Regions from separate parts of the Berryella intestinalis genome, predicted to be linked through region 1. Evidence: predicted binding sites of a transcription regulator. Region 1 holds the regulator's gene; the other holds the start of a gene.

Region 1 (7,785 bases):
ATCGGGCCGCGTGAACGACGTGAGGCTTTTGGGCGGAACGCTCCATATCGAATACGCCGAGGACGGGCGCGTTCGCATGACGGGACCTGCCGCCCAGGTGTTCGAGGGCGATATCGAGCTGTAGGGTTCCAGGTTCCCGGATTGCGTGGAGGTTACGGTTGGATCGATTCGAGGAAGTGACCGTCAAGGGCATGACGGCTGTCGAGGCCCCGCGCGAGCGCGCGGTTGTGGTCGGGGTGGATCGCCCCGGCCTCGACTGGCCGGTCGCTTCGTCGCTTCAGGAGCTGTCGCGCCTGGTCGATACGGCGGGTGCGGAGGTCGTCGGCTCGTTTACCCAACGCTTGGTCAAACCGAACCCGCGCACTCTCATCGGCTCGGGAAAGGTGTCCGAGATCGCCGAGGCCGCGCGCTCCCTGAAGGCCGATGTGGTGGTATTCGACGACGAGCTGACGCCGTCTCAGCAGGCGAACCTCGAGAAGGGCTTCGACAAGGCGATCAAGGTGCTCGACCGCACGGCGCTGATCCTCGACATCTTTGCGCTGCATGCGACGACGAAAGAGGGCCGCTTACAGGTCAAGCTGGCTCAGAACCAGTACCTTCTCCCGCGCTTGCGCGGCATGTGGGCCCACCTCGCCTCCAACCGCATGGGCGGCGGCGTGGGCTCGCGATTCGGCGAGGGGGAGAGCCAGCTGGAAGTGGACCGTCGCATGGTGCGCAAACGCATCACGTCGATCAAGCGCGAGCTCGAGCATGTGAAAAGCGTGCGCAGCGTGCAGCGGGAAGGACGCTACAGCACGGGCGTCTTCAAGGTCGCTATCGCGGGTTACACGAATGCGGGCAAGTCCACGCTCATCAACCACCTGACGGATGCGGGCGTTTACAGCGACGACAAGCTGTTCGCGACCCTCGACTCCACTACGAGGCGGTTTGCGCTGCCGGAAGGGCGCATCATCACCCTCACGGATACCGTCGGGTTCATCAAGAAGCTCCCGACCACCCTGGTGGAGTCGTTCAAGTCTACGCTCGACGAGATCAACGGCGCGGATCTGATCCTGCACGTGGTGGATGCTTCGAGCGACGAGCTGTCGTTTCACATCGAGGCGGTGAACGAGGTGCTCGGTCAGATCGGAGCCGAGAAGATCCCGCGCCTGCTCGTGTTCAACAAAACCGATGCCCTGGACGAAGCGACGTTGGGGGCGTTCAGGAAGCGCTATTCGGAAGGCGTGTTCATTTCAGCTGCCACAGGTGACGGAATGGACGACTTGCTGGCCGTGGTATCGCATGCGGCCTCCGCAGACGAGGCGCTGTTCGAGGTCGAGATCCCGTTTTCGTGCGGGGAACTGGTCTCGTTGGCGCATGAGCGCTGCCGCGTTGTGTCCGAAAGCTACACCGAGCAGGGAACGCGGCTCTCCCTGTTCGTTCCGCCCGCACACGAGCGTTTCTTCCGTCCTTACGCTATTTAATTCAGTTTTGATTAATAGTTCAGCTTGAGTTCTGTCATATTAAACAAAACGCTATATTCTTCTGAAAACCGCGACCACTTTGCCCACGATCGTGCAGTCCCGGGTGATGATGGGCTCCATGGATGAGTTTTCGGGCTGAAGGCGAATGTGGTCGCGTTCGCGGTAGAAACGCTTCACGGTCGCGCCGTCTTCGATGAGCGCTACGACGATCTCGCCGTTGTTGGCGACCTTCTGCTCTTTGACGACGACGTAATCGCCGTCGTTGATCCCGGCTTCGATCATCGATTCCCCTCGCACCGAGAGCATGAACGACGGGGCGTCTCCGACTATTTCGGTGGGAAGCGTCATTGTGTCCGTTATGTTTTCCTCTGCGAAGATCGGTTCGCCGGCAGCCACGTTTCCCACGAGGGGGATTTCCACCGCATTGCCGAACCGGGGTGCGATGATGTTGGTCGGCTCGACGAGCTGTTCTTCGTCGGGGTGCGTGAGCGTTATCGAGCGGGATTTCAAAGGATCGCGCTCGATGTAGCCCTTCTGTTCGAGCGCTCCGAGATGGACGTGGACCGTGGAAGGGGAGGACAGGTCGAGTGCGGTGCAGATCTCGCGCACTGTGGGGCCGTAGCCCTTTTCGCGGATGCACGCTTCGATGCATTCGAGCACCGCGCGCTGCTTCTTCGTAAGCTTCTCAGGCATGTTTCCTCCAAACACGAACATTTGTTTGAAAAATCTTTGACAAGAACCTTTGTTCGATTTATTATAAACACGAACAAAGGTTCTATGCAAGCGAAAGGCATGGTATGAACGTCAAAGATTCCAAGCGCTGCCCGGTGGTGGGAACTTCAGCTCTGCAGTACCAGGGCGTTCGGTACGGGAAGATAATCTCGTTCAACGATATCAAGCGGAGCGCGGAACGGGGCTCTGAAACCATGCAGCCCGATCGTCGGCATCAGGGTTCAAGCGCCTTACCGTCGTATTCCGCGGAACCGGCGGTCGGCCGCACAGCGAAGTCGGTCGTCGACGGTCTTCTTGACACGACGGTGCTCGGCTGCAGCGATGCTGTGTGCAGCATCGCTTACGAAGATGCCCGCGGAGTGTCGTTCGGCCTGCTCACTAAGGGTCAGTCCCTGGTTTTGGGCGCTGGCCTGGTGCTGCTCGCCTCTCTCGGGATGTTTCTCGGAGCCTAAGCGCTCCGAATCCCTGCGCTCTCTATGGGCTTGGTTGTCCGCCGAACATCTCGCGCTCGTTGCATGGTACTCTAGGAGGACCGAAGCAAAGGAGCGATATGCGCTGTTCAGCATGTGGAAATCTTGAATCGAAGGTCGTGGATTCCCGTCCTTCGGACGACGGGACCTCGGTCCGCCGTCGGCGCGAGTGCCTTAAATGCGGGAATCGTTTCACAACGTACGAGCGCCTCATCGACACATCGTTCATGGTTATCAAATCCGACGGGTCGTCTGAGGCGTACGATCGCGACAAGCTGATGCGGGGCCTGCTGATCGCCTGCGCTAAGCGCCCGATCTCGCCCGAGCAGATCGAAAGCCTGGTCGATGATATCGAGTCGTCTTTGCGCTCCGAATCGAAGACCGACGTGTACTCCAAGGATCTCGGTTCGATGATCATGAGCCGCCTCGTGAAGCTCGATGACGTCGCTTACGTTCGTTTTGCCAGTGTGTACAAGCATTTCAATAGCGTCGAGGAGTTCGCCGAAGCGCTTGAGGAGTTGAACAGATAATGGGTATCGAATTGAAAATCAAAAAGCTCGACCCTTCGATCGAGCTCCCTGCGTATGCCTATCCGGGTGATGCGGGGCTGGATCTGCGATCGGCAGAGGACGCTGTTCTGAAGCCGTTCGAGCGCAAGCTTATAGGGACTGGGTTGGCGGTCGCCATTCCCGAGGGGTATGCGGGCTTCGTTCTGCCTCGAAGCGGTTTGGCCGCCAAGCACGGCATTTCCATCGTGAACGCTCCCGGGCTCGTCGACAGCGGGTATCGCGGAGAGCTGAAAGTCGCGCTGTTGAACATCGATGCCGAAAACGAGTTCAGGATCGAGCGCGGCGACCGCATCGCTCAGCTCACCATCTTGGCCACACCGGTTGTCACTTTGGCGCCTTGCGAAGAACTGCCTTCCTCCGAACGCGGTCTTGGCGGGTTCGGAAGCAGCGGGGTTTAGCTATTCGGTCCGACGCCGCATGGACTCGCTTGGTTTCAGGTGATTTCTGGTGTTAGGACTCGAATCATCAAATACAGGCCCTTAGAATCGATCTGAGGGCTTTACACGGTATTTTCCCAGTTCAAACTATAGGAAAAATATGGCTGAAAAGAAGAACGAAGACAACGAGGATCGTACGTCCGACGTCGAGGAGCGCGATGGGCGGGATCAGGGCGCACCAGAGCCTCCCAAGGGCTACGATGCGAACGGCTGGAGCGACCCCTCGAAAGATTTCGATCGGGATCCGCGGGCCAGCTTGGAAAGCCTGCTTATGAACGGATTGTCGTTCAACGCCACCGACGAGGATCGGGTCCGGATAAAGCGAGGCCGCACCTTGCTGACGATCGCGAACGTTGCCGGACCGATATCGCTGTTCATCGGCGGCGTTCTGCTCAGCAGCGTCGGCACGGTGTGCGGGATCGTCTCGTTCGTCAATTTCAAGCGCGTGGGTGATGGACATCCTGAAAAGCCGCTGGTTGGAAAGCTTCTGAAGCGTCAGGCGGCGGTTGGCATAGGGATCTCGGGAATAGCGCTCGTCATCAATCTCGTCGCAGCGATCATGATTTTTCCCATGATCATGGACGCAGTCGAAAGCGGCGACCTTTCCGCGGTGTTCAACTCTCAGGACCAGGCGCTTAATCTGCCGGCCGATCGCGGTACGGGAACCGGCACGGACGGCAACTCCACCTGGGGTTAAGAGCACGCCTGTCTCTAAGCTACCTATAAGATTGATAATATATGTTATGTAAACTTAGGAGGAAGGAAAAGACGAGCCCGACCCACGCTCATCGGATCGGACCCGCTTCCCCTCTCGCCTTCGACGGATTCCGTGCAAAGGCGAAACCCTATTCTTCGTCGAGCTCGCATTCGACGGCTTCTTTGTATTTGGCGTAGAGCTCAGGGCAAGCCTTCCTCATGTTCAAAGGCTCGAACGTTTCGCTGTCGACGATGCACAGCGTGGTGAACCCCGTCACGCAGGGCCGCTCGAACTGAAGGTCCATCCCCTTGCGGAAGATCTCGTAGGAATATGTGACCCGGACGGCGGTGAGCTTCGAGACCCAGATCCTGATGAGCGCGGTGTCCCCGTACCTCAGCGACGACGAATACGACAGATGCATCTCCGTCACCGGGGCCATGATGTTCTGCTTTTCGAGTTCTGCGTAGGGAAACCCGAGATCAGCTATGAATTTCTCGCGGGCGTCCTCGAAGTACAGCGGATAGTTCGCGTGGTACACGACGCCCATGCAGTCCGTTTCCCCGTAACGTACCGGGACTTCGACTACCTTGACCATGATCTCTCCTTTTTATGGCTTTTCATCAAGCATTATATTGCCCGAGAACAAACAAGGGCCCTTCCGGGGCGATCTACCCTCATCATTCCATAATTTAACTTATCCGATTGAGGATTCGCGGATGCGGTTGTGGCATGATGGATCGGTATGCAGCAAGGGAGGTAAAGCGTTGAACACTCATGATCGAACCAGCGGTAATACGGGGCGGCTGACGGCGAAAATGGCCCTCGAGCTGGCGGCCCCGCATACTTGGCCCGCCGCCATCCTCCCCACGCTGGCGGCCGTGTGCATGGCGGCCACGCGGGTCGAGTCGCTTTCGGTGTCGCTGTCTTTGGCCATGCTGGCGATCGTCGTGCTGTTCCAATCGGCGGCCAACACCTTCAACGATTATTACGACTGCATCAAGGGGACGGACAGCGAGGACGACTACGTCGATCCCAGCGACTCGGTCCTGGTCTACAACGACGTGGACCCCCGCTGCGCTTTGAGGCTCGCCGTGGGCTTCGTGGCCGCCGCATTCGCGCTCGGTATCTACGTGATCGTGCAGGCGGGATTGTTTCCCCTGCTGATCGGGGTGATCGGAGCCTTCTTCGTCGTCGTGTACTCGGCTGGGAAGACTCCCCTCTCCTATCTGCCGCTCGGAGAGGCGGTAAGCGGCGTCGTCATGGGCGCTCTGGTGCCCTTCGCCGTCGTGCAGGCGCTTACCGGATCGGTCGAGCCGCTCGTGCTCGTATGGAGCGCGCCGTTGGCCCTCTTGGTCGGCTTGATCATGTTCACCAACAACATCAGCGACATCGAGCGCGACGTTCCGGCGCAGCGCAGGACCCTGGCGATCGCACTCGGGCGCGAGCGGGCGCGATCGCTGTACCACGCGCTTGCGGTCGCGAGCGTCGTTGCGATGCTGGCCGTTTTGGCGGTGTGGTTCCCCAAAGGGCTGATCGTGATGCCGTTCATGGTGCTGGGTTCTCTGCCCCTTTTCCAGGCGCTGTTCCGAAACCCGCTCACCCCCGAGCGGCGCCTCCAGTCGATGCCGCAGATCCTCACGGTGAACATCGTGCTGGGCGCGTTCTATTCGGCGGCGATCCTGCTGTCGGCCTCGGTCGACCTGTCGCTGTAGCGGTTCCGAGCCGGCTTTTCAGCGCCACTCCAGCTGCGCCATTCCTCCCCGCGCTTTAAGGCGGCGCTTCCATCGGTCGAGGTCGAACCTTGCAAGCAGCGCGGCCGGAGGGGCCGGCTCGTCGTCTTCCAGAACGCCCGCGATATAGGCTATGTGCCCGATGATGCCCTCGGGGGTCCGGTATCGGGCGATCAACTCGTCAAACGATGCGTCCCGGTTTCTCTTGGAGAGCCGTCGCCCGCTCGCATCGACCAGCAAGGGGACATGGGCGTAGGAGGGGTTGCCGAATCCCAGCAGGTTTTGCAGGTACATCTGCTGCGGGGTCGACGAGAGCAGGTCGCAACCGCGCACGATGCAGGTAACCCCCTGGTAGAAATCGTCGGCAACGACGGCGAGCTGGTAGGCGAAGGACCCATCGGCTCGCCGCACGACGAAGTCCCCGCAATCCGTTGCGAGGTTCTGCTCGAATGATCCTTGGACCAGGTCGTTCACCCGATAAACAGCATCCGGGGCGAACACCCGCCAGGACGGGACCCGCAGTTTCGATCTGCGCTCGACCTCGCTCGAGGGGATATCCCTGCAGGTTCCCGCATACACGTAGCGCTCGCCGGCATGGGGGGCCGACGCAGCGCGCAGATCGGCGCGCGTGCAGAAACAGGGGTAGACGCGCGTTTTCTGCGAGAGGGCATCGAACGCGAGGCGGTATGCGTCGTCGCGCCCGCTTTGGTAGAAAGGCCCCCGATCCCAGGTGAGTCCCAGCGACTCGAAGTCCCGCATGATCTGGTCGGCGTAGGAGGGCTTCGACCGCTCTCGGTCGAGATCCTCGATGCGCAAAACGATGCTGCCCCCCTGCGATCTGACGATCAGCCACGAAAGGAGGGCGGCGTAGATGTTTCCCGCATGCATGCGCCCCGTCGGGCTGGGCGCGAAGCGGCCGACGACGGTCACGGTCTGCTAACCCAGATCGCCCTGGGCGAATTCCAGCGCGAGGTCGAATGCCCGCGTGTTGGCCTCAACGGTCTTGGGGGGAACCTTCCCCTCGATCGCCTGTATCCAAGCGTCGCGCCCGAACCCGAGCCGCGCTTCGAGCGCCCCTAGAAGGACGACGTTGACGGTCTTCGGATTGCCGGCCTCTCGGGCGATCTTCGTGGCGGGAACGATCACCGCGCCGAGCCGCTCGAGTTTCGTTCGGGCCTGCGCGGGCATGGACGCGCGTCCGCAGGCGACGGGCAGGGGCTTGATGGTCTCGTCGGATACGAGGAGGTATCCCCCCTCTTTCAGGTACGGCGCATTGCGCAGGGCCTCGGTGGTCTCGAAGGAGACCACGCAGTCGGCCATGCCGGCATCGGCGACCATAGTGGAGACGCTTTCGCCGAAGCGGACGACCGTGGTGACGGCGCCGCCTCGCTGGGCCATCCCGTGGATCTCGGAAACCTTCACTTCGAGGCCGGCCGCCAGAGCGGCGCGGGCAAGCAGGTCGGCGGCGAGGATGGTCCCCTGCCCCCCGACTCCGCAAAGAAGGACGGTGCGCGCGTTCATAGGACTTCCCTCCTAGGCCGAAAGGCCGGTCAGCTGCTCGATGGCGTTCGAATGGCAGTACTGCTCGCACTGCCCGCACCCGACGCACAGCGACTGGTCGATCGAAGCCAGGCCGCTTTCAGGGTCTTTGGACAGAGCGGGGCACCCAATGGAGGTGCAGGCCCCG
Region 2 (7,785 bases), 680 kb from region 1:
ATGTCCTTCTCCTCGAGCTCGACGTCGTCTAGGTACACCTCGCAGCAGCTGTCCATGCGCAGCCCCAGCTTGGTGAGGGGGGACAGCCTCACCCCCGGCTTGGACATATCGACGAAGAACTCGGTGAACATCGAGGGATCGTCAGCGTTTTTCGCCATGATGACCAGGTACTTCACACCCGCCGACGAAGTGATGAAGGTCTTGGTGCCGCTCAAGTATATCTTGCCGTTCTCGCGCCGGTACGTGGTGGCGAGCGCTCCCACGTCGGAGCCCGCGCCCGGCTCGGTACAGGCCGAGTTCCAGATCTGCTCGCCCGAGCCCAGCGTCGACATCACGGCCTCGATCTGCTCCTCGCTGCCCTCGCGGATGATCGTCTCGAAGCCGGGAAGCTGGTACAGGACATAGGTGGGCGCGCCGTATCGGCCCAGCACCTCGTACACGGCCATCAGCGTCACGCACGGCTGTTCGAGCCCCAGACCGCCGTGGCTTTCGGGAAGCATGATCTGGTCGAATCCCAGATCGCACAGGCCCTTCACCCAGCGAAGCGGGTACTCGTGCTTCTCGTCGCACTCGTGGAAGTACGTTTCCCAGTTCTCGCTTTCCATATAGGTGCGGTAGCTCTCGACGATCAGCTCTTGCTCGTCGGTCAGTTTGAAATCCATAACCATCCTCCTTGCAGGCGCTCGCTTGGCGCAATCCCCGCGAAGCGAGCTCGGATACCTTTACAGCCCCAGATGCCGGCGGTAGAACGCGGCGCCGTTTCCCAGCGCCTCGTTCGCCGCGTCGAGCATCTTGGTGTAGTGCAGAAACGCGTGGATAACCCCTTCGAACACCTCGTAGCGGTGCGGGATGCCGTACTGGTCGCATATGGCGGCCAGCGTCGCGCTGTCGTCGCGCAGCGGGTCGAACTCGGCGGCCGCTATGTAGCAGGCCGGCATGTCGCGGGTCAGGTCGTTGAGGAACAGGTTCGCGTACGGGCTCTTCTGCAGATCGGACGGATCGTCTGCGTACATCTGCATGTAGAACCGCCAGTCCTCTTCGGTAAGCCCGTCCCACGGCCCGCCCAGAAGGCGCATCGACGACGAATCGGCCAGGCCGAACCAGCCGTAGTACAGAAGCAGGCACTTCACGAACTCGCTTGAGCCCAGCTCCTCGCGCAGGTACATCGTCGCGGCGAGGCTGAGGTGCGCGCCGCCGGAATCCCCCGCGAACGAAAGCGCGTCCCCGTCGATCCCGTGGGCGCCGCCCTGCTCGTGCAGGTACGACGCGACGGCCGCGGTCTCGCGCACCGCGCTGGGAAACTTCGACTCCGGGGAGAGCCGGTAGTCCACCGCGACCACCGCGACCCCGGTCTTCTGGGCGAGGATGCGGCAGATGCGGTCGTGCGTGTCGAGGTTGCCCAGCACGAACCCGCCTCCATGGACGTACACGATGGCCGGGCTTTCGGGCCGGCCCGCCGCCGAAGCGGCGGCACGGCCCTCGGTGGGATAGTAGAAGCGCACGGGGATCGGGCCGAAGGGCCCTTCCACGGTCCCGTCCGCCTTCAGGGCCATGCGCGGCCCTCCCTCGACCCAGTGCGCGCGCCCGGCGACGTAGTTCGCGCGCATGGCCTCGAAGCCGACGCTGGTGTCGTTCGCGTCGCCCGCCAGCTCGCTTTCCTTCGCAAGCACCGCCTTCATCTGCGGGCTTATGAGCGAGAGGACGTCGAGTTTGTTCATGGCGTCCCCTTAGGATGCGTCGGCGGCAGACGGCGCCTCGGCCGCGGGCTCCTCGCAGCGGCGCTTCTTCATCGTGCGGAGCATCATGGCCAAACAGACGCAGCCGATCGCGCCGAACATGATCTCGAAGCCGAAGATGCTCTGGAACGCCGCGGTGCCCTGGGCGTCGATCATGCTGCCGTACCACGTGTGGATGAACACGTCGGGCAGAAAGCCGATGACCGAGAGGATGCCGGTGGCGGTGCCGAAGATCGACATCGGGATCTTCACCTCGGACAGCGGGGACGATCCGATGGAGAACGCACCGTAGGTGGCGAACCCGAACACCACCACCAGAACCGTGGCGACCATGACGCCGGCAGGATCCTGCGGCAGAAGGAGGAACCCGCCCAGAATGGCGATGGACAACACGAGGCCTCCCAGAATGGCCTTCGAGGGGCTCTTGATGCGCGTGGCGATCCAGCCGACCACCGGGCCCGCGATAAGGCCGATGCCGTACGTGCGGATGAGGCCGGTCACGTTGACCAGGTTGCCGTCTGCGCTGAAGCACTGCGTGAGGTAGGGCGTGGTGTAGGTGGCTCCCTGGTAGACGGCGTACACGCAGAAGTAGGCGACGCAGGCCCACAGAACGCCCGGATGCTTGACCGCAGTCGCCGCCTCCTTGAGGCTGAACAGCTTGGCGTCCTTGTTGATCTCGCCTTTGAAGTCGGGGATCAGGAAGTACGAGGCGACGCCCAGAAGGGCGATCATGACGCCCAGGAACACGAGCATGGCCTGCACGCCCAGAGAGCCGGAGATGGCGGCCACGATGGCGACGTTGACCAGGCCGACGATCAGTCCGGTCACGCCGTAGATCGAATAGCTGATGCCGATCTTGGAGGCGTACTCGTTCTCCTCGCAGCACAGGCGGATCACCTTGAAGCGCGTTCCCCACCACACCAGGATGGACGTGATGCCCATCAGCACGAACAGCACGAGGCACACCTGGACGGACGGCAGCGTCGCGTACACGAACACCAGCACCGCCGTGGCGATGAATCCCACCCATGCCAGCGTGCGCATGCGGAACTTGTCGGCCACGATCCCGGAGGGCAGGTAGCATATCAGGGCGGCCAGACCGTACGCCGACACCATCAGGCCGAGGTCGGCGTTGGAGCAGCCGAGCGCCTGCATCAGGGGATCGTAGAACACGCTTTTCAGGTACATCGGCGCGTAGATGATGGACGACCCCATGGAAATGAGCACGACGAGCGCCCATTTGTGGAGCTTGGAGAGATCCTTGTACGTAACCTCTCCCTTGCTCTTGGCAAGCAGTGACATCTTCCTTCCTTTCTCCTTACGTTCGCCCAGCACCCTTACCGTCCGCCGCGCTTCGCGGCATGCGGCCCCAAGCCGGACTATGGGGCTGATTCTGCTCAGGGGAAGTTTGCTTGCCATCGCAAAATGGCCACTAATTACCCGAATACTCATTTTCTTGCGAGGACTTCATGATTCGTTGGTGATAAGTTTCGGGGCATAGTGACCAGGCAGCCGACATCGGCTTTCCTTCTAAATCCCAGCAGATCATCGCGATCGCTAGCCCCTGCAATCGAGACAGAGAAAAGAGGGTCGCCTTCATGACAGCGAGCAAAGAGGCATCGGGAGTGCTGAGAGAGGGAGCGAACGACATAGCCGACATGCTGGGGCACCGGCCCGCGTCGAAGTACGTGGGATTCGCGCTTCTGCTGGCGTGGCACTACTCGCTTTGGTTCGTCCCGCATATGTTCGCGGCCACCGAGCTGTTGGACCAGCGCGTGACCATCGCCTGGCTCGTGAACCTGGGCGCGACCGTCGTCTTCCTGCTTCTCATCGCGTTCTGCTTGGGACGCAAGCGCCACCTGTCCTCGTACCGGTGGCTCTACGCGGCCGCCCCCGGGCTCACCGCGGCGGGCACCCTGGCGCTGTGCCTGATACCCCAGGTGTTCGCCACTCCGGAAATCTCCTACGCGCTCTCGTTCTTCCTGGGCGCCTCCGAATCGGCCATGTGGATCCTTTGGGGCGAGCGCTACGCATGCGTCAAGGCCAGCTACTCGCTGCGCCACATCGGCACGACGTTCGGCCTGACCCTGTTCATCACCGTGGGCGTCGCGTGGATCCTGCCGACCTACGTCACGACCCTCTTCACGGCCGCCCTCCCCATCGTCTCCGGGATCGCGCTGGTCGCGGCGCGACGGGACGGGGCGCGGGCCTTCCCCGTCCTTCTGCCCCGCAGCGCCACCCAGGGCGGCATGAAGAACATGGTGGCCGTGAGCATCATCACGTTCCTCGCAAGCATAGCCTGCTACTTCCTCGTGGCCATCATCCCCTGGGAAGCGCTGCCGCCCAAAGACCACAGCTTCACGCTGGGGGTTCTGGGAGGGGCCGTCCTCATGCTGGGACTTGCCGGCATCAGCCTGGCCACGAAGGACAAGGCCAACATATTCAAGATGTACCCCTGGCTGATCGTGCTGATCATCACCGCATTCGGGCTGTTTTTAGCCGATCGGGAGACCTTCTTTCCCGCCTTCATACTGGCGACCGGCGTCTCGTCGCTGCTGGAGATACTGCTGATCATGTACTTCGGTATCCTGACGTCGAAGGGCTACGTGACCCCGGCGGTGGCGTTCGCCTTCTCGGGCGGCTTCGTGCGCGCGGGCATCGCCGCCGGCAACACCTGGGCGGTCGAATACGAGCGCGCGCCCTGGCTGGCCGAGGCCATCACGCCCGAAACCTGCCTTTTGCTCATCTGCGTCCTGGCCGTCTTGCTGATCCCCCTCGTGCGCCAGGAGTTCAACATGATCGCCCTCACGGCCGCGCCCCCTTCGCGCGCCGAGATCGACGAGATATGCGCCGAAGTGTCCGAGGAATTCGGGCTGTCATGCCGGGAAAGCGAGATCCTCGTGCTGATAGCGCGCGGGTACACCACCAACAACATGGCCGACAAGCTGGTCATCTCGCCCTACACCGTGAACACCCACATCCGCCACATCTACGAGAAGATGCAGATCCACAAGCGAAGCGAGCTTCTGAACTACCTCAACATGCAGCGCAACGACTTCTAGGGCGCACGGGCGCTGCGGGTGCCGACGCGCGGACGGCCCCTTGCGCTGCGGGCGGCGCACGCGCCGGCCGCAGCGGCCCGCGCGTCGGTTCGGGTTCCGACGGAAAGCCCGCAGAGGCGTTTTCTCGCGAAAAACGGCAACCCGAAACACAATCGACCGAAACAGAGCCTAGAATGCTGCTCAGCGCACCGCGCGGGCGAAAGCCGTCTGCGCGCCCCGTCGGGGCGAGGGCCGCGCAGACGTCGATAGGAGGCTCCATGACCCAGTCGAACACCCGGAAAGCCGTGATCATAGGCTGCGGCCTCGTAGGCGCGACATCGGCGTTCAGCCTGATGGAAAGCGGCCTGTTCTCGGAAATCGCGTTGGTCGACGTCAACCGGGAGCGCGCCGAGGGAGAAGCGCTCGACATCGGGCACGGCACCCCGTTCTACGGGCCGGTGGAGATCTACGCGGGCGGCTACGACGACCTTATCGACGCCGACATCGCCATCATCACGGCGGGAACCGCCCAAAAACCCGGGGAATCGCGCCTCGACCTGGTCCAGAGAAACGTCGCGATCCTGAAGTCGATCCTGGTGGAATTCTCGCGGCGCCCCTTCGACGGCATCCTCATCATGGTGTCGAACCCGGTCGACGTGCTCACCTACGTCGCCGCCAAGATCACCGGGCTTCCGCGCAGCCGCGTGATGGGCACCGGCACCATGCTCGACAGCGCGCGGTTCAAAAGCATCCTGGCCGCCCACCTGCACCTCGACGCGCGCAACGTGCACGCCCGCATCATCGGCGAGCACGGCGACAGCGAGTTTCCCGTCTGGAGCATGGCCAACGTCTCGGGCATCCCGCTTTCCGAATGCCTGAGAAACGCCGGCATCGACGAGGCCGAAAAGCTCATGGAGCGCGTCGAGCACGAGGTGCGCACCAGCGCCGGGCGGATCATCTCGAAGAAAGGCGCCACCTACTACGGCATAGCCGCCTCGGTGAAGCGCCTGTGCGAGGCCATCGTGCGCGACGAGAAGTCGGTCATGACCGTCTCGACCGTGCTGGAAGGCGAGTACGGCCTCAGCGACGTGGCCCTCAGCATCGTGAGCGTCATCGGCGCCGAGGGCATCGACTCCCACCTGCCCGCCCCCATATCGGAAGACGAGCACCGGCGCCTGCGCGAATCGGCCGACGCCCTGAAGGCCGTCATCGCCGAGCTCTCGCTGGACTAGGCGCGCCGGATCCCGAACGGAAAGGAGCCGCATGCGCGTTTCCGCGATCGAGAACTTCTCCCCCCGCTACGATGCCGACCGCCTGGTCGCCCTGGCGCTGTGCGCCGCCTCGGGAAGCGATGCGGACTGGGCGCGCGCCCTGCGCGCGTACGGCGCGCAGCAGGAACATCTCCCGCAGATCGTGGCCGATTCCGTCACCGAAACGTCTCCCACCTGCCGCATCGTCGCCAGCGGCTCCCACAAGGTGGCCATCGCGTCCCAACGCGAGGCGCCTGTGCAGTCCGTGTTCGTCCCGCAGGCCGCCCGCGAGCTGGAAGCCCGCCTCGGCGACGGCGAAACGCAGTGCCTCCATCTCGCCGACAATGGAGACTATCTGGGCTTCGTGGCGTTCTCCCGCGATGCGGCGGCCGAAGCGCGCGAAGGGGCGGCGCCTTTCGAGAGCATCCCCTGGGCGGCCGTGGCCGCATTCGCCTGCGCCTGCGCCGTCATCGCCTTCGCGGCGGCCTGGATCGCCCTTCGGTAGGCCGGCTCGGGAAACGCCGCCCATTCTCCATCGTTTGTTCGATTGACCGCGCCCGCGAACCGCGCGACAATTCCCTCCGTAATCGAACAAACGTTCTAAAAAGAAGGGGGCGCCATGGGGGGCCTTGGGCGCGTGCGCACGTATCTGTGCATCGATTTGAAAAGCTTCTACGCCAGCGTGGAATGCGTCGATCGCGGGCTGGACCCGCTGTCAACCGACCTGGTGGTGGCCGATCCCGACCGCGGGCGCTCGACCATCTGCCTCGCCATCACCCCTCGCATGAAAGAGCGCGGGGTGAAAAACCGATGCCGCCTGTTCGAGATACCCGACGGCATCGACTACCTCGTCGCGACCCCCCGCATGCGCCGGTACATGGAGGTCTCGTCCCTCATCTACCGCACTTACCTGCGCTACGTGTCCCCCAACGACCTGTATGCGTACTCCATAGACGAATGCTTCATCGACGCCACGCCCTACCTGGCCCTCTACCGCACCGACGCGCGGTCGTTCGCCCGCATGCTCATGGACGCCGTGCTCGCCGAAACGGGCGTCTACGCAACCGCGGGGATCGGCACGAACCTGTTTTTGGCCAAGGTGGCGCTGGACATCACGGCGAAGCGCGAAAAAGATCGCATCGGATACCTGGACGAACCGTCGTTCAAGGCATCCGTCTGGCGGCATCGCCCCCTCACCGACATATGGAACATCGGACCGGGGACGGCCGAGCGGCTGGCACGCCACGGGGTGGTCGACCTCGAAGGGGTGACCCGACTCGACCGATCGCTGCTCGAGCGGGAGTTCGGCGTCAACGCCCAGCTGCTCATCGACCACGCGCACGGACGGGAAGACTGCACCATCGACCAGATAAGGTCGTACCGCCCCCGTTCGACGTCGATCGCCAACGGGCAGGTCCTCATGCGGGAGTACAGCTTCGACGAGGCGCTCGTGGTGCTGAAGGAGATGGTGTACGAATCTGCCCTCGAGCTGGTGGAGCGCCGGATGGTGGCCGGACACGTGTCCCTCATGGTGGGATACACGGTGCCGGGGCGCGTCTACCGAACCCAGAGGCGCCGGTTCACCCCCGAAACCGCCGCATCGGCATCGAGGAAGCTCTCCCGCAAAACGTCCTCCCGACGCTACCTCGAGCAGCAAATCGTCGCCCTCTACGAGGAAAAGGTCAATCCCGCGCGCCCCGTAAAGCGGATGAGCATAGCGCTGGGGCGCCTCGAGGCGGAAAGCTGCGAGACGCTCGA

Evidence for each region. Region 1 encodes LexA, which represses DNA repair genes until DNA is damaged. Its sites were predicted from a motif close to CNAACANNTGTTNG; they were not measured.
Region 2: the regulator LexA is predicted to act here: its motif matches at 6,616-6,629, upstream of JI75_RS06980 (Y-family DNA polymerase).

What each region holds. Positions count from the first base shown of each region.
Region 1 covers NZ_CP009302.1:901,494-909,278, forward strand. Annotated here, with positions in the region: gene dapF (diaminopimelate epimerase) at 1-124, shown strand, start outside; gene hflX (GTPase HflX) at 192-1,463, shown strand; gene lexA (transcriptional repressor LexA) at 1,515-2,156, opposite strand; gene JI75_RS04025 (hypothetical protein) at 2,261-2,647, shown strand; gene nrdR (transcriptional regulator NrdR) at 2,746-3,195, shown strand; gene dut (dUTP diphosphatase) at 3,195-3,632, shown strand; gene JI75_RS04040 (hypothetical protein) at 3,772-4,368, shown strand; gene JI75_RS04045 (acyl-CoA thioesterase) at 4,517-4,963, opposite strand; gene JI75_RS04050 (prenyltransferase) at 5,133-6,080, shown strand; gene gluQRS (tRNA glutamyl-Q(34) synthetase GluQRS) at 6,099-7,028, opposite strand; gene JI75_RS04060 (indolepyruvate oxidoreductase subunit beta) at 7,035-7,619, opposite strand; gene JI75_RS04065 (thiamine pyrophosphate-dependent enzyme) at 7,632-7,785, opposite strand, start outside.
Region 2 covers NZ_CP009302.1:1,581,205-1,588,989, forward strand. Annotated here, with positions in the region: gene caiA (crotonobetainyl-CoA dehydrogenase) at 1-662, opposite strand, end outside; gene aes (acetyl esterase) at 723-1,718, opposite strand; gene JI75_RS06960 (MFS transporter) at 1,728-3,038, opposite strand; gene JI75_RS06965 (helix-turn-helix transcriptional regulator) at 3,335-4,798, shown strand; gene JI75_RS06970 (L-lactate dehydrogenase) at 5,056-6,009, shown strand; gene JI75_RS06975 (hypothetical protein) at 6,041-6,532, shown strand; gene JI75_RS06980 (Y-family DNA polymerase) at 6,647-7,785, shown strand, end outside.